Regions from separate parts of the Modestobacter sp. SYSU DS0511 genome, predicted to be linked through region 4. Evidence: predicted binding sites of a transcription regulator. Region 4 holds the regulator's gene; each other region holds the start of a gene.
What was found. The regulator LexA, encoded in region 4, represses DNA repair genes until DNA is damaged. The targets are predictions, from matches to a motif close to TCGAACANNTGTTCGA.
Positions count from the first base shown of each region.

Region 1 (4,545 bases), on a different contig from region 4:
GGCGAGCTCCGCACCGCGGGCCAGCCCGGCCTGATCGGCCCGCGCGTGCGCCGCCGGGTTGTCGTGCCGACCGGCGTGCGCGATCACCCGTTCCTCCATCCGGCGGAACTCCTCGCCGTCGAAGGGGACGTCGGCGCCGTTCAGCAGCCGCCAGTGCTCGACCCGCCAGGCGATCTCGGCGTCCCGGTCGCGCGGGTCCGCCAGGTGCTCCCACAGCTCCAGCAGCCACGGGTCGGTCTCGGTGAAGGGCGCGGGCGCCGCGACGCCCTCCAGCACCGCGGTCGCGAAGACCGTGGCCGAGCGGAGCCGATCCGGGTGGTCGAGCAGGAGGAGCTGGACGAGCGTGCCGCCCATCGACATGCCCACCACGTGAGCGCGTGCGATGCCGAGTGCGTCCAGCACCCGCACCGCGTCCTCGGCGAGGTCGCGCACGGCGTAGGGCCGCTCGTCGAAGGCCCAGGTCGACCGCCCGGTGTCCCGGTGGTCGTACCGGACGACCCGGTGCCGTTCACCCAGCGCGCGGACCAGGTCGTGAGGCCACGTGCGGCCGGAGGCGTTGGCGCCCATGACGAGCAGCAGCGGCGAGCCGTCCGCCGGCCCGGTCACCTCCGTCCAGAGCCGGGCGCCCGGGGCGACCTCGACGAACGTCTCCACACCAGCAGGAGAGCACGCACCCGCCCGTGGACGCGACGCGTTTCCCGGCCGGGATGTCTCGCTGCGACACTTCGGGCGTGCTGATCAGTGACCTGGCGCCGGCGACGGAGGATGCACTGGCTGTCGAGCTGCTGACCTTGCAGCGGGCCGCCTACGCCGTCGAAGCCGAGCTGATCGGCGACGACCGGATCCCGGGGCTGCACGAGGACCTCCGGCAGCTGAGGGACGCCGATCTCTCGTGGTTGGGCAGCTGGATCGACGGGCGCCTCGTCGGTGCACTGGCCTGGACGGCCGACCCGGTGACCGTTGACGTCGACCGGCTTGTGGTCGCTCCCGCCATGCACCGCAGCGGTCTCGGCAGGGCACTCGTACGCGAGGTGCTCCGGCGGGCGGACGGGCGGGTGACCGTGGTGTCCACGGGACGCGACAACCTGCCCGCGCGTGCCCTGTACGAGTCGGTGGGCTTCACCGCGACAGAAGACATCCAGGTGCTCCCAGACTTGTGGGTCACTCGTTTCACCCATCGCCCGTGAACGAACGGCACTCACCTGATGCGAGCCGTTCGGAGTTCACTCGATCAGGGTCGGGACGCGCGCAACCGGTTCAGGTGAGCAGTGGTCCGATGAGGATCTCGGTGCCGTCGGGTCGCCAGGTGCGCCATCGGCCGTCGGGTTGTCGCTGGACCCGGAATCCGTGGTGGACCTTGGTGTGGTGCCGTTCGCACAGCAGCGCGGAGTTGCTCAGGTTGGTCTCGCCGCCGTGCAGCCAGTGGACGAGGTGGTGGACATCGCACCACCAGGTCGGGGCGCCGCAGCCGGTGAACACGCAGCCCTTGTCCCGCCGCTCGACCGCCTTGCGGAGTCCGGGGGTGACGACCCGGTAGTCCCGGCCCAGGTCCAGCGGCACACCGTCAGGCCCCATCACGATCCGGGAGACGCTGCCGTCACAGGCGAGGTAGCGGGCGCGGGCGGCGGAGATGGTCGCCCCGAACCCCGTCTGCGCAGCCCCCGGGCCGGTCGCGTCGTCGACGAGGTCGTCCAGGTCGATCCCGACGACCACGTGCGGCTTCACCGTCCGCAGCGTCGGCAGGCCACCGGAGGCGAGCTGGTTGTCGCACAACTGCACCAGCGCATCAGCCTGCTGCTGGGACCGCGTCCGGGTGTCACCCTTCGGCCGGTTCGCCTGCACCAGCGACTCCACCGCCGCCTGCAGCTTCTCCCCACCGACGGCGTCCAGGTCGAACCGGCCGGTGACGCTGCCATCGGCATGCTTGGCGATCGACAACCGCCGCCCCTCCGTGGGGTCGGGCTCCGGCCCATCCGGATCCAGCGCGGCGTCGAACAGCGCCACCGCGGTCTTCAGCACCTCATGCGGCGCCCCGGCCGCGATCTGCGCCCACGTCTGGTCGAACGCGCCCAGATCGACCCCCTGCGCCTCGGCTGCGGCGACCTCGCCGGGCCCCACCTTCTCCGCCACCACGTTCACCTGCGCCGCGGTCACCTCCCCCGCCGCGAACTCCGCCGCCAACACCGGGAAGAACTCCAGCACCCGCCCCGCCCGCACCACCCGCGACGCCTCGGCCGGGGCCAGCCGCGCATGCCCGATCAACCACGACCGCATGCTCTTGAGCCCGTCGTGCTCGGCGGCCTGGGTGGACTCCGCGTGCCGGACCGTGCGGGTCAACTCCGCCGCGACCCGGTTCGCCACCGACACCAGCAGCGCCGTCCGATCCAGGGTCCGCTTGTTCGTGAGCCCCTGCAGCTCCTCGGCCGCCAGCGAGTCCAACGCCGACAGCAGCTCCGACCCGAACACGTCATCGGCCGGCAGCTCGGCCGCCACGTTCGGTGCGGGGGCGTCCAGGGTCAACGACTCGCCCACGGACACCCCCTGCGTCATTCGAATGTGTGTTCGAAGTCTACCGCCCCACGACCCCGCTCACCGGGCGGAGCCCCAGCTCAGATGCCTGTCCACAGATCCGCGACGGTTCTTGACGGACTCCCCCGGAGCGCTGGGGAGAGCCACCGGACCGCTCCGACGAGGCCGGCCGCCGACGCCGGGCACGGGCCCACCACCAGACGGCGGCAGGGTGAGCCCCGAGGAGTTGTCACCGGGCAGTGGAGAATGCCCGGCATGACCCACGTGCTCGACCCGAACGCGCTGGCCGGGTCCGGCGGCGCCCCGGGCACCCCACCCGACCCGTTCGCCGACGTGACCCGCTCGGACGACGCCTTCCGCGCCTTCCTGCACGGGCTGCCCGGCGTCGACCAGGTGGGCGCCCAGCAGCGGGTCGCCGTTCTGGGCTCCCGTTCGATCAAGAGCACCGCGAAGGCCTGGGCGATCGACACCGCGATCTCGATGGTCGACCTGACCACCCTCGAGGGCGCCGACACCCCCGGCAAGGTGCGCAGCCTCGCCGCCAAGGCCCGCCGCCCCGATCCGGAGGACCTCACCTGCCCGGCCGTCGCCGCGGTCTGCGTCTACGGCGACCTCGCCGGAGTGGCCAAGGAGGCGCTGGCCGGCACCGACATCAACGTCGCCGCCGTCGCCACCGCTTTCCCCAGCGGCCGCGCCAGCCGGGCGGTCAAGCTCGCCGACGTCCGGGACGCGGTCGCGAACGGCGCCGACGAGATCGACATGGTCATCGACCGCGGGGCGTTCCTGTCCGGCCGCTACCTCGACGTGTTCGAGGAGATCGTCGCGGTGAAGGAGGCCTGCGGACCCGCGCACCTCAAGGTCATCCTGGAGACCGGCGAGCTGGTCACGCTGGACAACGTCCGTCGCGCCTCGTGGCTGGCGATGCTCGCCGGCGGCGACTTCATCAAGACCTCCACCGGCAAGATCTCCCCCGCCGCCACGCTGCCGGTCTGCCTGGTGATGATGGAGGCGGTCCGCGACTTCCGCGCCGCCACCGGCCGCCAGGTCGGCGTCAAGCCAGCCGGCGGCATCCGGACCACGAAGGACGCCGTCAAGCACCTGGTGCTGGTCAACGAGACCGCCGGTGCCGACTGGCTCTCCCCCGACTGGTTCCGCCTCGGCGCCTCCAGCCTGCTCAACGACCTGCTCCTGCAGCGCCAGAAGCTCCGCACCGGCCACTACTCCGGCCCCGACCACGTGAGCGTGGACTGATGACCTCCCCCACCTCGAGCCTGTTCGAGTACGCGCCGGCCCCGGAGTCCCGCTCCATCGTCGACCTCGAGCCCAGCTACGGCCTGTTCGTCGACGGTGAGTTCACCCCTGGCGCCGGCACCCCGCTGAAGACCGTCAACCCGGCCACCGAGGAGGTGCTCAGCGAGGTCGCCGTGGGGTCCGAGGAGGACGTCGACCGCGCCGTCCGCGCCGCCCGCCGCGCGTTCACCCGGGTCTGGGGGCCGATGCGCCCGGCCGACCGCGGCAAGTACCTGTTCCGCATCGCCCGGCTGCTGCAGGAACGGGCCCGGGAGTTCGCCGTCCTGGAGAGCCTCGACAACGGCAAGCCGATCCGGGAGAGCCGGGACGTCGACGTTCCGCTCGCCGCGGCGCACTTCTTCTACCACGCGGGCTGGGCCGACAAGCTGGAGCACGCGGGGCTCGGGCCGACCCCGCGGCCGCTCGGCGTGGCCGGCCAGGTCATCCCGTGGAACTTCCCGTTGCTCATGCTGGCGTGGAAGGTCGCTCCCGCACTCGCGGCCGGCAACACCGTCGTCCTCAAGCCCGCGGAGACCACCCCGCTGACCGCGCTGCTGTTCGCCGAGGTGTGCCAGCAGGCCGACCTGCCGCCCGGCGTGGTCAACATCGTGACCGGCGCGGGCGCCACGGGCCGGGCCGTGGTCGCCCACCCCGACGTCGACAAGGTCGCCTTCACCGGCTCCACCGAGGTCGGCCGGGAGATCGCCCGCTCGGTCGCCGGCACCG
Region 1 is NZ_JBJGZY010000003.1:69,754-74,298, forward strand. Features, by position in the region: gene ACI783_RS02445 (alpha/beta fold hydrolase) at 1-654, opposite strand, end outside; gene ACI783_RS02450 (GNAT family N-acetyltransferase) at 732-1,187, shown strand; gene ACI783_RS02455 (DUF222 domain-containing protein) at 1,258-2,466, opposite strand; gene deoC (deoxyribose-phosphate aldolase) at 2,785-3,780, shown strand; gene ACI783_RS02465 (aldehyde dehydrogenase family protein) at 3,780-4,545, shown strand, end outside.
Region 1: ACI783_RS02455 (DUF222 domain-containing protein) is a predicted target of LexA. The motif match lies at 2,551-2,566, and genes of this name have one in related genera.

Region 2 (4,545 bases), on a different contig from region 4:
CGGAACACGATGCAGCGGAACCCGTCCCACTTCGGCTCGTAGAACCAGCCCTCGCCGGTGGGCAGCGCGGCCGCGGGCTTGGCGAGCATCGGCTTGACCGGGGGCAGCACGGGCAGGTCCATGCCGGCCAGTCAAGCAGCCCGGAGCGGTCGGGACCGAGGTCTGGGGCCGCGAGCCGCTACAACGCCCTCAACCCCGCGCTGGCCGGCCGGAAGCCGCAGCTGCCGAGGTAGAAGGGTGCCAGTTCGGCGGCGCATGCAGCTCGTTGGCCTCCTTGCTGCTGAACTCGCCACGCGGGGTGACCGCCACCCCGGGCACGGTGGATCCGGCCGGCAGCCGTGACCACCGGGTTCACGGGAGCCGACGTTCCCGTGACGGTCAGAACGGCGGGGGATCGTCCCCGAGTGTCCGCGGCGGTCCCGGTCCGTCGGTGGGCTCGGGTGCTCGTGGTCCGGGCGCGGGTGGTTCGGGCCCGGCTGCCGGTTGGGGCTCCCGTGGTCGGAGGCCGGGTGGTCGGGTGGTGCGGGTGACCCCGCTCGGGGTGGTGACCTGCAGCGTGCCGTCGGGGGTCATGGCGAACCGCCAGCCGGGAGCAAAGGTCTTGAGCCGGTGGTGGCTGCGGCACAGGCAGCAGAGGTTGGCGCAGTCGGTCTCACCGCCGCAGGCGTGTGGGACGACGTGGTCGAGGTCGGCCCACCCCACGCGCTGCCCGCAGTTGGGGAAGCGGCAGCGCCGGTCGCGGGTGGTCACGAAGGCCCGTTGCCGTGCGGTGGGCTCGTAGCGCTCGGTGGGTGGTGGCGGGCCCAGCACCGGGCAGTCGCACGGTTCGTCGGGGTGCTGCGGGCAGCCGCGCTTGGCCAGCCGAGCCAGCTCCGCGGGAGTGACGGTGGCCAGCAGTTCGCCGTCGGGGCCGGTGATCGCGAACGTGAGGGTGCCGCCCTCAGGAGCGGTGAGCCCGAGAGCGCCGACCCGCGCCAGCAGGTCGCGCAGGTGGGCGGCGGTGATCGGCAGCCCGTTCACCTCACCCGGCGTCACCCCGCCCTCCAGCGCCTCCAGCGCAGCGGTGACCGTCAGGTTCGCCGCCACCAGCGGCAGGCCGTGATCGGCGGGGCGGCGGACCAGCGCCGACAGCACGTGGGTGCGCAGCGCCCCGATCGGCCGGGGGTCACCGTCGGCCTTGAGCATCCGCGCCAACTGGTCGAGCAGATCGTGGCACTCGGCGGCCTCGTCGCTGGGCAGGTCCGCGGCCAGCACCGACCGCCCGTCGGCGGCCGAGGGGTACAACCGCACGTCGGCGCTCTTCTCCGCCTCCACCCGCGCCTCTTCGGCCGCGGCCGCATCGAACCGCAGCATCAGCTCGGTGGCGCGCTTGCCCAGCCCGGTCACCGACACGTCGGTCGCCTCACCCAGCAGCGCGTCCTCCACCCGCCGGGCGACCTCGGCACTGGTGTGCTGCAACGCATCGGCGAGCTGCTGCGCCCGCCGCTCGTCCAGCTCACCGGCCCGCAGGGCGGCGAAGGTCGCCGGCAGCTTGTCCCGCCACACCAGCGCCCGGGTCAACCGCACCGCCGCCGTTCCCCGACCGGCGTTGAGCACGGTGGCCAGCTCGGCGGTGAAGAACTCACTCACCTCACCCTCGGCCGGCTGCACGGTCCACCCCGCCCGCCGCGCACCCGGATGGTCCGGCGGCGGATCAGCCGACCCCGGACGGTCAGCCGCCAGGCCCAGGATCAGCTCCGCCTCGTAGGCGGCGTCCCGAGCGCGGCGCTGCTGCACCCGCTGCAACTCCGCGGCCAGCTCCTCATCACTCAGCCACCCCGCCGGCAGCCGGGACGGCTCGACCGGGTGCTCCACCACCCAGTCGAGCAACACCCCCTCGACCACGCTCGACCCACGCCTCCGCGACACGATCCGAACATACGTTCGAGGTACGACAGTTCCGGCAGGTCAGTCAAGCGGCGGTCGCACCGTGTGCCGTCCGTCCGACCGTTGACCCGCACCAGGACGGGGCTCGGCGGGACGCCGGGTCGCGCCACCTGCGGCGGCTGGTCGCGAGATCAGCGCAGCGCGTAACGGGTGAAGAGGACGCCCTCCTCGGTGAGCGCCTGGAGCAGCTCGGCCCGCAGCGGGGTGGCGAGCCCGGCGGGCACGAGCCCGGGCCCGCCGCCGACCAGCAGCGGGGAGATCGACAGGTTCAGCTCGTCGACCACGTCCGCGGTCAGCGCCGCCTGGACCAGCGCCGGCCCGCCCTCGCAGACCAGCTGCTCCAGCCCCCGTGCGGCCAGGGCGTCCAGCGCTGCGGGCAGGTCGACGTCGTCGTCACCGCAGACGAGCACCTCGACCCCGGCAGCGGACAGTGCCTCCCGCCGCCCACGGTCGGCCGCAGCGCAGGTGATCAGCACGGTGGGCACGACGGCGTCGGTCACCAGCTGGTCGTCCGGCCGCAGCGACGCCCGCCGCGACACGACCACCACCGGCATCACCGCCTCGCGACCCAGCGACGTGCGCAGCCGGCCGACGGTGGAGTCCGGGAGCACCGGGCGGTACCCCTCGGCCGCCGCCGTCCCGGCCCCGACGAGCACGGCGTCGGACAGCGCCCGCAGGGTGCGGAACACCCGGCGGTCGCCGTCGGAGCCCAGCGGTCCGCTGCGCCCGTCGACGCTGATCGCGCCGTCCAGCGAGGCGATGAAGTCGACCCGCAGGTGCCGGCCCGGCGCGACCCGGTAGGCGTCGGCCAGGCCGGCGGGGTCGCGGGGGAGCTCGTGCACCGTCAGCGGGTGCTGACCACGGCCGCGCTCTCGGCGGGCACGGTCACGGTCGCGCCGTCCAGCCCCGGCGCTTCGCCGGTGCTGAACAGCACCTCACCGGCCGCCGCGTCCAGCTCGATCCGCCGCTGCTCACCCGACAGGTTGGCCACCACGCGCAGCGACCCGCGCTCGACGACTACCCAGCGCTCGTCGTCGTCCCAGGTGACGCCCGTCGTGGACAGATCGGGGTCGAGCAGTTCGGGGTGCTGCTTGCGCAGCGCCAGCAGCGTCTTGTGGGTGGCCAGCAGGGCGGCGTGCGGCTCCTGCGCCAGCTCGGACCAGTCGAGCTTGGAGCGGGTGAAGGTCTCCGGGTCCTGCGGGTCGGGGACGACGGCGGCGTCCCACCCGTGCGCGGCGAACTCGCCGATCCGGCCCTCGGCGGTGGCCTTGCCCAGCTCCGGCTCCGGGTGGCTGGTGAAGAACTGCCACGGCGTCGAGGCGCCCCACTCCTCGCCCATGAACAGCATCGGCGTGAACGGGCTGGTCAGCACCAGGGTGGCGCCGACGGCGAGCAGGCCGGGGGAGAGGGAGGCCGAGATCCGGTCGCCGACGGCGCGGTTGCCGATCTGGTCGTGGTCCTGCAGGTACCCGAGGAACTTCCAGCCCGGCAGCTGGGTGGTGTCGACCGGCCGGCCGTGGTGGCGGCGGCGGAAGCTGGACCAGTCGCCGGCGTGGAAGTAGGCGCCGGTGAGCACCCGGGCCAGGCCCTCGAGGCCGGCGTCGGCGAAGTCCGCGTAGTAGCCCTGCGCCTCACCGGTCAGCTGGGTGTGCAGCGAGTGGTGGAAGTCGTCGCTCCACTGCGCGTCGATGCCGGTGCCGCCGGCCACCCGGGGGGTGACCAGCCGGGGGTCGTTGAGGTCGCTCTCGGCGATCAGCGTCAGCGGGCGGCCGAGCGCGACCGACAGCTTCTCGGTCTCGATCGCCATCTCCTCCAGCACGTGCGTCGCGCGCTCGTCGACCAGCGCGTGCACGGCGTCCAGCCGTAGCCCGTCGACGTGCATGTCGCGCAGCCACATCTGCACGTTGTCGAGGATGTAACGGCGCACCTCGTCCGAGTCGGGGCCGGACAGGTTGACCGAGTTGCCCCAGGTGTTCGCCCCGCCCTCGCTGAAGATCGGCATGAACTCGGGCAGGTAGTTCCCCGACGGGCCGAGGTGGTTGTAGACGACGTCCTGGATCACGCCCAGGCCGCGCTGGTGGCAGGCGTCGACGAACCGCTGGTAGGCGGCCGGGCCGCCGTAGGTCTCCTGCACGGCGTACCAGGCGACGCCGTCGTACCCCCAGTTGTGGGTGCCGTTGAAGGCGTTGACCGGCAGCAGCTCGACGAAGTCGACGCCGAGGTCGACCAGGTGGCCGAGCCGGTCGATCGCGGCGTCCAGCGTCCCCTCGGGGGTGAACGTGCCGACGTGCATCTCGTAGACGACGCCCCCGGCGAGCGGCCGGCCGGTCCAGGCGGCGTCGCCCCACGAGTACGTCGCGGGGTCGAAGCGGCGGGACAGCCCGTGCACGCCGTCGGGCTGGCGGCGGGAGCGCGGGTCGGGGCGGGGCGTCTCGTTGTCGTCCAGCAGGAAGCCGTAGTCGCTCTCGGGCTCCGCGGGCACGGTGGCCCGCCACCAGCCCTCGTCGTCGCGCTGCATGTCGTGCACCTGGCCGTCGACCTGCAGGCGCACCCGCTCGGGCAGCGGGGCCCAGACGGAGAACTCGACGGGCTCGGGCATGCGGGGGCCTCCTGGCGGGC
Region 2 is NZ_JBJGZY010000039.1:176-4,720, reverse strand. Features, by position in the region: gene ACI783_RS16505 (ATP-dependent DNA ligase) at 1-122, opposite strand, end outside; gene ACI783_RS16500 (DUF222 domain-containing protein) at 379-1,908, opposite strand; gene ACI783_RS16495 (dihydrofolate reductase family protein) at 2,058-2,768, opposite strand; gene treZ (malto-oligosyltrehalose trehalohydrolase) at 2,771-4,525, opposite strand.
Region 2: ACI783_RS16500 (DUF222 domain-containing protein) is a predicted target of LexA. The motif match lies at 1,912-1,927, and genes of this name have one in related genera.

Region 3 (4,545 bases), on a different contig from region 4:
GGCGCCGCCGACGAGCTCGACGATCGCGGCCAGCCATGCAGCGGCGGTCGCGGCGGGCACGCCGATCTCCGCAAAGAAGGCGGCGGTGCCGTCGATGCCGTTGGTGAACAGCTTCTGCCAGCCGTGGGCGAAGAACACCACGCCCACGGCGACGCGGGTCAGCAGGAGGGCGACGTCTCGGGCGGGGGCGGGGAAGGTCATGAGGTTCCTGTCGGTGCGAGGGCGTTGGGGGTGCAGGTGTCGGCCGGGTACCCGGGCTGGCGCGGAGGCCGGCCGCGAGGCGCGCCAAGAGCATTGGTTGTCGTTACAAGTGAGAGCATGCCCGAGGGAACTTGTTTCTACAACCATGCGGGTTGAGGATGGTGCCATGGAGACCCCCTGGCTCGACCGGCGTGAGATGCGCGCGTGGGTACGCCTCATCGGCGTACTCGAGCTGCTGCCCGGTGCGCTGGATGCGCAGCTGCGCCGGGACTCCGACCTCACGCACTTCGAGTACTACGTGCTGGCAGTGCTCTCCGAGGCACGCGACCGGAGCCTGCGGATGACCGAGCTGGCCCGGCACACCAACGCCACCCTCCCCCGGCTCTCGCACGTGGTCAGCCGGCTGGAGACCCGCCGCCTGGTCGAGCGCGTCCCCTGCCCGGAGGACCGGCGGGCGACCAACGCCCGGCTCACCGGCCCGGGCTGGGCGAAGGTGCAGGAGGCAGCCCCCGGCCACGCGGCCACCGTCCGGCACCACGTCATCGACGCCCTCGACGTGGAGCAGATCGACCAGCTCGCCGCAATCGGCGACGCCGTCCTCGCCCGGCTGGACCCGTCCGGTTCGATGGCCGCCATCTACACCCGGTACGACGAGTCCGACGGGTCCCCGCCGTCGGAGGGGACTGCCGAGGGTTGACGACGGCGTCCGACCGGGGCGACCAGCCGGGGCTCACCGGCCGCCTCGGGACCGTCCACTCACCCGCCGGCGGCAGACCGGCTCAGCAGGGGGGACCGACGTGCACACCGACGTCCGGGCGCAGCGGGGCTGCGTCCGGACGCGGGTGACGAGCAGGTCAGAGCAGGGGTCCGATGAGGATCTCGGTGCCGTCGGGGCGCCAGGTGCGCCATCGGCCATCGGGTTGTCGCTGGACCCGGAACCCGTGGTGCACCTTGGTGTGGTGGCGTTCACACAGCAGGGCTGAGTTGTTCAACGACGTCTCACCACCGTGCAGCCAGTGGATGAGGTGGTGGACGTCGCACCACCAGGTCGGCGCACCGCACCCGGTGAACACGCATCCCTTGTCCCGCCGCTCCACCGCCTTGCGCAGTCCCGGGGTGACCACCCGGTGGTCCCGACCCAGGTCCAGTGGAGTGCCGTCGGGGCCCATCACGATCCGGGAGATGCTGCCGTCGCACGCCAGCCACCGCGCCCGGGCGGCGGAGATGCTGGCCCCGAATCCGGTCTGCGCGGCGCCGGGACCGGTGGCCGGGTCGACCGCATCGTCCAGGTTCAGTTGCAGCACCACGTGCGGCTTCACCGTCCGCAGCGTCGGCAGGTTGCCCGAGGCCAGCTGGTTGTCACACACCTGCACGAACGCATCAGCCTGCTGCTGGGACCGGTTCCGGGTGTCCCCCTTCGGCCGGTCGGCCTGCACGTGGGACTCGATCGCGGCCTGCACCTTCTCCCCACCCACGGCATCCAGCTCGAACCGACCCGTGACGCTGCCGTCGGCGTGCTTGACGATGGTGAACCGCCGACCCTCCGTCGGGTCCGGCTCCGGCCCGTCAGGATCCAGGGCGTCCTCGAACAGCTGCACCGCAACCTTCAACGACTCATGTGGCGCACCGGCGGCGATCACCGCCCAGGTCCGGTCGAACTCCGCGAGGTCGATGCCCTGCTCGTGGGCCTTCGCCACCTCACCAGGGCCGACCCTCTCCGCCAGCACGTTCACCTGCGCCGCAGTCACCACACCGGCCGCGAACCCCTCGGCCAGCACGGGGAAGTGCTCCAGCGCCCGCCCAGACCGCACGATCCGCGACGCCTCGACCGGCGCCAGCCGCACGTGCCCGATCAACCACGACCGCATGCTCTTCAGCCCGTCGCGCTCCGCCGCCTGGGTGGCCTCCGCGTGCCGCACCGTGCGGGTCAGCTCCGCAGCCACCCGGTTCGCCACGGCCACCAGCAACCCCGTCCGGTCCAACACCTCACCATCGGTCAAACCGTGCAGGCCCTCGGCCGCGAGGGCATCCAGCGCCGACGTCAACTCGCTCACCGAGCACCTCCCGTCGATTCGAACGTGTGTACGAAGAATACCGGTCCGAGCGGCCGCCGACAACACGAATTCGCAGGTCAGGAGCCTGTCCACAGATCAGTCGGAGGCCTTGACAGGCGGCCGGTCGCCTTCGGGCGATCGCCCGATGTCGAGAACACGCAGCCGGTTCCGTCCCCGGGGTGTCCGCGGCCACGATGGGCCGCAGCACACCGAGGAGGACCACGATGGCCAAGTACCTGCTGCTCAAGCACTACCGGAGCACGTCGAAGTCGCTCGACTGCGCGCCGATGGACCAGTGGACGCCGGACGAGGTCTCGGCCCACGTCCAGTACATGAGCGACTTCGCGACGAAGCTGACCGAGACCGGCGAGTTCGTCGACGGGCAGGCCCTGGCTCCCGAGGGCCTGTGGGTGCGGTACGACGGCGAGGGCCGCCCGCCGGTCACCGACGGCCCGTTCGCCGAGACCAAGGACCTCATCGCCGGCTGGATGGTGATCGACGTCGACACCCAGGAGCGCGCCGTCGAGCTGGCCGGCGAGCTGTCGGCCGCCCCTGGACCGGGCGGGGAGCCGATCCGTGAGTGGCTGGAGCTGCGGCCGTTCCTGGGCGCGCCGCCCACCGTCACCGAGTGACCCTGGCCGTGGACGAGGTCCTGCTCCGGAGTCTCGTCCCGGGCGTGCTCGGCGTCCTCGTCCGCCGCGGAGCCGACTTCGCGGCGGCCGAGGACGCCGTCCAGGAGGCGCTGGTCGAGGCGGTCCGCAGCTGGCCGGCCACCCCGCCGCGGGACCCGACGGGCTGGCTGGTCACCGTGGCCTGGCGCAAGTTCCTGGACGCGACCCGGGCGGAGACCACCCGTCGGCGCCGGGAGGAGAGGGTCGCCGACGAGCCACCGTCCGGGCCGGTGCCCTGGGCGGACGACACGCTGCAGCTGTACTTCCTGTGCGCCCACCCGTCGCTGACGCCGGCGTCGGCGGTGGCGCTCACCCTGCGCGCCGTCGGCGGGCTCACCACCCGGCAGATCGCGCAGGCGTACCTGGTGCCCGAGGCGACGATGGCCCAGCGGATCAGCCGGGCCAAGCGCACCGTCTCCGGCGTCCGGTTCGACTCCCCCGGCGACGTCGTCACGGTGCTGCGAGTGCTGTACCTCGTGTTCAACGAGGGCTACTCCGGTGACGTCGACCTCGCCGCGGAGGCGATCCGGCTGACCCGGCAGCTCGCGGGCGCGGTCGATCACCCGGAGGTGGCCGGGCTGCTCGCGCTGATGCTGCTGCACCACGCGCGGCGCGCGGCTCGCACGGCGGCCGACGGCAGCCTCGTGCCGCTCGCCGAGCAGGACCGGGGCCGGTGGGACGCCGCGCTGATCACCGAGGGCGTCGAGGTGCTGCAGGCGGCGCTGGCCAGGGACCGGCTGGGTGAGTACCAGGCCCAGGCCACGATCGCCGCGCTGCACGCCGACGCGCAGACCGCCGCGGAGACCGACTGGGTGCAGATCGTCGAGTGGTACGACGAGCTGGTCCGGCTGACCGGCAGCCCCGTGGCCCGGCTGAACCGGGCCGTTGCCGTCGGCGAGGCCGACGGCGCCCGCGCCGGTCTGGCGGCGCTCGCCGAGCTGGACGACGCGCTCCCCCGCCACCGCGCGGTGGCCGCGTACCTGCACGAGCGGGACGGCGACCCGGCGACGGCGGCGCGGCTCTACGCCGAGGCGGCGGCCCGGGCCGGCAACGCGGCCGAGCGCGACCACCTCACCCGCCAGGCGGCCCGGCTCAACTCGCGGTGACGACGCCCATCGGGCGGGCCGGAGCCCGGGGCGATGACTTCCGCGTCGGTCCGGAGTCGGTGTTGCGAGACGACCGAACCGGAGGAGATCCCGTGCCCACGATCCTGCCCATGCTGCTCACCCCCGACCCGGAACGCCTGCGGGACTTCTACGTCGGCGTCCTGGGCGCGGAGGTGGTCGAGCGGACCCCGCCGGCAGACGCCGGCGACCCACCGTTCTTCCTCGGCCTGCGCATCGGCGACTCGGTGCTGGGGCTCGTCCGGGAGGCCGAGCCGCCCGCCGGCAACCGGACCCTGCTGGGGATCGGCGTTGACGACGTCGACGCGCTCCTGGACGCCGTGCGCTCGCACGGTGGCTCGGTCACCGGAGGCCCGACGGACATGGCGTGGGGCATGCGCGTGGCGCACGTGCTCGACCCGGACGGCAACCCGGTCAACCTGCAGTGCCCGACGAGCAGCTGAGGCGGGCCAGCGGTCGGGCACCGGCTCGCACGTCGGGCCGTCGAGCCAGAGG
Region 3 is NZ_JBJGZY010000009.1:65,814-70,358, reverse strand. Features, by position in the region: gene ACI783_RS06630 (DoxX family protein) at 1-201, opposite strand, end outside; gene ACI783_RS06625 (MarR family winged helix-turn-helix transcriptional regulator) at 368-898, shown strand; gene ACI783_RS06620 (DUF222 domain-containing protein) at 1,056-2,255, opposite strand; gene ACI783_RS06615 (YciI family protein) at 2,480-2,887, shown strand; gene ACI783_RS06610 (RNA polymerase sigma factor) at 2,884-4,032, shown strand; gene ACI783_RS06605 (VOC family protein) at 4,125-4,493, shown strand.
Region 3: ACI783_RS06620 (DUF222 domain-containing protein) is a predicted target of LexA. The motif match lies at 2,274-2,289, and genes of this name have one in related genera.

Region 4 (4,545 bases):
GCTCGCTCACGCCGCTGCGCTTCACGACGGCGAGGACCGCCTCCTCGACGGTGGTGAACCGCCGCCCGCAGCCGGGGCACGAACGCCGCCGCCGGGTGGTCGCGCCCTCGTCGGTCTCGCGCGAGTCGATGACGCGGCTGTCGGGGTTGTGGCAGAAGGGGCAACGCACTGCCGGTCCACCTCCTCCCGAGGTGTCGCGACCGGGATCACCGCGGTGCTGTGACACCGTGGGACACCGGCCCGTGGACCGCTCCTGTGGACTGCTCCGGGGACATCCGGTGGATGGCCCGGGGAGAACGTGTGGAGCGGCTGTGGACGACTTACATCCGTGTAAGCACTAGATGTTGTGGTGGAACCGTACGGCCACCCCTACAGGTGTGCAAGCCCTGTCGTGCGTGTCGTGTTCCGCAGCTGACCCGCCCGCCGCTCGCGCACCCATCCGTCACAGCCCGGGCCCGCGGCGACGGGCCCACTGCACCCCATCAGGGCAGCTCGAGCACCTGACCGGGCTGCAGCACGACGTCCTGGAGGTCGTTTCGATCGAGGATCGCGTCGACCACCGCCCGCCGGTCCTCGTCGGGCGCCAGGTCACCGGCGATCGACCAGAGCGTGTCGCCCGGCTGGACCACCACCGTGCCGGCGCCGGCCAGCCGCAGCGCGGGCTCCCCGTCGGCGACCACCGCGAGCGTGCCCACCGCCACCCCCAGGCCGATCGCCACCGACAGCGCCGCCACCGCGCGCCGGCCACGGCGGGTGAGTCGCAGCGGCAGCTCCGCCCACTCGCCGGCCGACGGACACGGAGCGGCGGCCCGGGGCGGGCCGCAGTCGCCACCGCGGACGGGCCGCGCGACCGCGACCCCCGGCGAGGACATCGGCCGCCCACCAGGACGCACCGGCGGGCGGCGGGCCGGGCGGGCCTCAACCCGCCCGGCGGACCCCGTCCGGGCGGTCGGCGCCGGCGAGACCAGCCGGAGCGGCGGGCGGAGCGGGGCGACGGTGGCGTCCGGGTACTCGGCGATGACCATCGGTGCACTCCTCACAGCAGGCACCCGGGGGTGCGATCTCGAACGCCTGTTCGATTCGAACGTCTGTGCGATGTCTACCGCACGGCACCGACAGGAGTGCGCCGACACGGCGGGTGTTCGAACACCTGTTTGAAGACCCGCCGCCGAACCGCTACCGTGCGCAGGGAGACCACGACGGCGTCCCACCCCGCCCCGGCAGGCGGGATGCCACCGGGCAGCTGCGCGCGCAGCCGGACGAGGAGGACACATGGCGGTCGACGGCCGGACGGCGGACGAGCGCAAGGGGTCGAGCCGCCGGAGGCGCCCGGCCGGGCAGGCGGCGGAGCCCACAGCGGACACCGGCGGCGCGGCCGTGCGCGAGTTCCCCGACCGCGGCGAGGCCGGCGACGGGCTCACCCAGCGCCAGCGCCGGGTGCTGGAGGTCATCCGCGACTCCATCGAACGCCGTGGCTACCCGCCCTCGGTCCGCGAGATCGGCGAGGCCGTCGGCCTCTCCTCCGCCTCCTCGGTCGCCCACCAGCTCTCGGTGCTCCAGCGCAAGGGCTGGCTGCGCCGCGACCCCAACCGGCCGCGCGCACTGGACGTCCGGTTGCCGGGCGAGCACGGCGTGACCGCCGGCGCCGACGCCTCGGCGGATGCGCTCGCCGCCGCCGGTGCGGCCAGTGGCGTCGACGAGGCGGGCGCCTCGGCACCCACCTACGTGCCCCTGGTGGGCCGCATCGCCGCCGGTGGCCCGGTCCTGGCGGAGCAGGCCGTCGAAGACGTCTTCCCGCTGCCGCGCGAACTGGTCGGTGAGGGCACGCTGTTCATGCTCAAGGTCACCGGTGACTCGATGGTCGAGGCCGCGATCTGCGACGGCGACTGGGTGGTGGTCCGCCAGCAGCCCACCGCCGAGAACGGCGAGATCGTCGCGGCGATGATCGACGGCGAGGCGACCGTGAAGACCTACAAGCGCCGCGACGGGCACGTGTGGCTGCTGCCGCACAACCCGGCCTACGCGCCGATCCCCGGCGACGACGCCACCGTCCTCGGCCGGGTCGTGACGGTGCTGCGCCGGGTCTGACGCCGGTGTCGGCCGCCGGCCGGGTCACTCCCGCCGGCGGCCGGTCACTCCCGCCGGCGGCCGGTCACTCCCGCCGGCGGCGGCGGAACTTCCCGCCGATCCAGACGGACACGGTGGCCACCCCGGCCGCGATGATGCCGGCCGTCACCGGGGCGACGCCGGGGGCCGCGGTCACCAGCTCCCCCGTCGGTCCGGCACCGGGAGCCGGATCGATCGAGGTGCTCGTAGCCTGCTCAGCCGACACCGGGACCAGGGTCACCGGCGCCGGCAGCCCCTCGCTGGTGACCAGCAGGTCGCGGTTGTTCGCCGCGAAGGTGATCGCCTCACCCTGCGGTGAGTCGGGGAGCGCGATCCGGACCGGCGCGCCGGACAGCGCGCCGGGCACGTCGGAACCGGTCAGCGTCCAGACGTAGGCGTCGGTGTAGGTGCGCAGGGCGATGCGCTGCCCGTCCGCCGACACCGCGCCCCCGGTCACCAGCAGCTGCCCCGCGCGGCCGACCGGCCCGCCCGGCGTACCGGTCAGGGTGAAGCCCAGCCCGACCACCCGGGTCATCGGCACCGTGGCCCCGTCGGCCAGCGGCGCATCCGGGCGGTACACGCCGGAGGCGCCGAGCACCTCCTTGGTCACCAGGTACGGCGTGCCGTCAGGCGCCAGCAGCAGCGCCTCGGCGTCGTGCGCCCCGTCCGGGTAGGTGAGCCGGGTGAGCGTGGTGCCGCCGTCAGGGCGCAGCCCGATCAGCGCGACGGTCTCCCGGGCGGCGTTGTTGTCCCCGATGTCGGCCAGCCAGACCGTGCCGTCCGCGGCCAGGGCGAGGTCCTCGGGGTCGTACGGGTCGACGCTCCCCGACCGCACCTCCGCGACGGCGCAGGAGGTGTCGAGGACGTAGACCTCCGCCCGGTCACCACCATCGTTCATCGCCAGGAGCGTCTCCCCGGCGCTGGCCAGGCCGGAGATCTCCGGCAGCCGCGGGTCGGTGATGGTGCAGCGCGTGCTCGGCGCGGCTTCCTCGGCGAGCGCCGCCGATGGCGGCAGAACCGCGAGCCAGACCGCTGCGGGCAGGGCGAGGAGCGCCCCGTCCGCCAGGCAACGGCGGCCGGCGCGGCTACGCGTGCGGCCGGCCCACTCTGGCACGGACCCAGCGTGACACCACGACTGCGTCGAGTGCATGAACCACGCCCAAGAGCACGATGCCGACGGCCGCTCCCACCACCGCATCGGTGACCCAGTGGAAGTTCAGCGCCACCATGGCCACTCCGGTGGCCACCGGCCCCAGCACGCTGAGCAGCCAGGCCGCCCGCTGCAGCCGGGGGTTCAGGCCGTACTGGACCACCTGCCAGCGGGCCACGCCCCACATCAGCACGGCGTTCGCCACGTGCCCGGACGGGAAGCTCTCCCCGCCCCGGTGGAAGTACGAGCCCGGGTAGGCCGGGGCGGTGCGGCCGGTGCCCCACTTGAAGGCGTAGACCGCTGCCGTCAGCAGCGCGAGGGCCAGCAGCACGCGCACCAGCGGGGCCACCGTGCGCTGCCGCCAGAAGAGCCAGCCGACCAGACCGAACAGGACCAGCAGGATGGTGACCCGTCCGCCGGCCTGGGTGAACGCCCACACCGGCCAGTAGGCGGCGGAGTCGCGCAGCCCCCAGGAGCCGACCTGCTCGGAGACCGCCACGTCGAGCCGTTCCAGCCGGCCACCGGCGAGGAGGTCCACGGTGATGGCGGCCGCGACGAGTGCGGAGACCAGCGCCAGCCACCACGGGGGCCGGCCGATGCCGACCACCCGCGGGGCTCGGGACGCGGGGTCACCGGCGGCGCTGCCGCTCACGCGCACCGCTCCGCTCGCCACGACGTCACGGTACCGGCACCGTGACCTCTCCGTGACCCGCTCGGGACAGCACTGCGCGGCGCGACCGGACGAGGTCGCGCCGCGCAGTGGTCGGGCCGGCCACCGGCCCCGGCCGGCGAGTCCGCCGCCCGGGCACCCGGGCGGACGGCGCCACCGGCCCGGGCGGTCAGCCGCCGGCGACGGGGGTGGTGAACTCGTCGAGCGCCGCGGCCAGCCCGTCGTCGACCCGTGCGGTGAGCCGCGTGCCGTCGGCCTCGTGCCGCTCCGCGAGCACCTCGCCGTCCCGGTGCACCCGGGCGACCAGGTCACCCCGGTCGTAGGGCACGAGGACGTCGACGTCGACGTGCGGGTGCGGCAGCCGGGCGGCGACGACGTCGCGCAGCGCCTCGATCCCCTCACCGGTCCGCGCGGAGACCCACGCGGCCCCGGGCAGGGCCTGGCGCAGCGTGAGGACGTCCTCCTCGCTCATCGCGTCCACCTTGTTCACGACGATGAGCTCGGGCACCGCCGAGGCGTCGATCTCGGAGAGCACGGTGTGCACCGCGTTGATCTGCCCGATCGGGTCGGGGTCGGAGCCGTCGACGACGTGCAGCAGCAGGTCGGCGCCGGCAACCTC
Region 4 is NZ_JBJGZY010000038.1:14,558-19,102, reverse strand. Features, by position in the region: gene nrdR (transcriptional regulator NrdR) at 1-169, opposite strand, end outside; gene ACI783_RS16410 (LysM peptidoglycan-binding domain-containing protein) at 483-1,025, opposite strand; gene lexA (transcriptional repressor LexA) at 1,273-2,088, shown strand; gene ACI783_RS16400 (hypothetical protein) at 2,153-3,220, opposite strand; gene ACI783_RS16395 (phosphatase PAP2 family protein) at 3,192-3,929, opposite strand; gene hflX (GTPase HflX) at 4,096-4,545, opposite strand, start outside.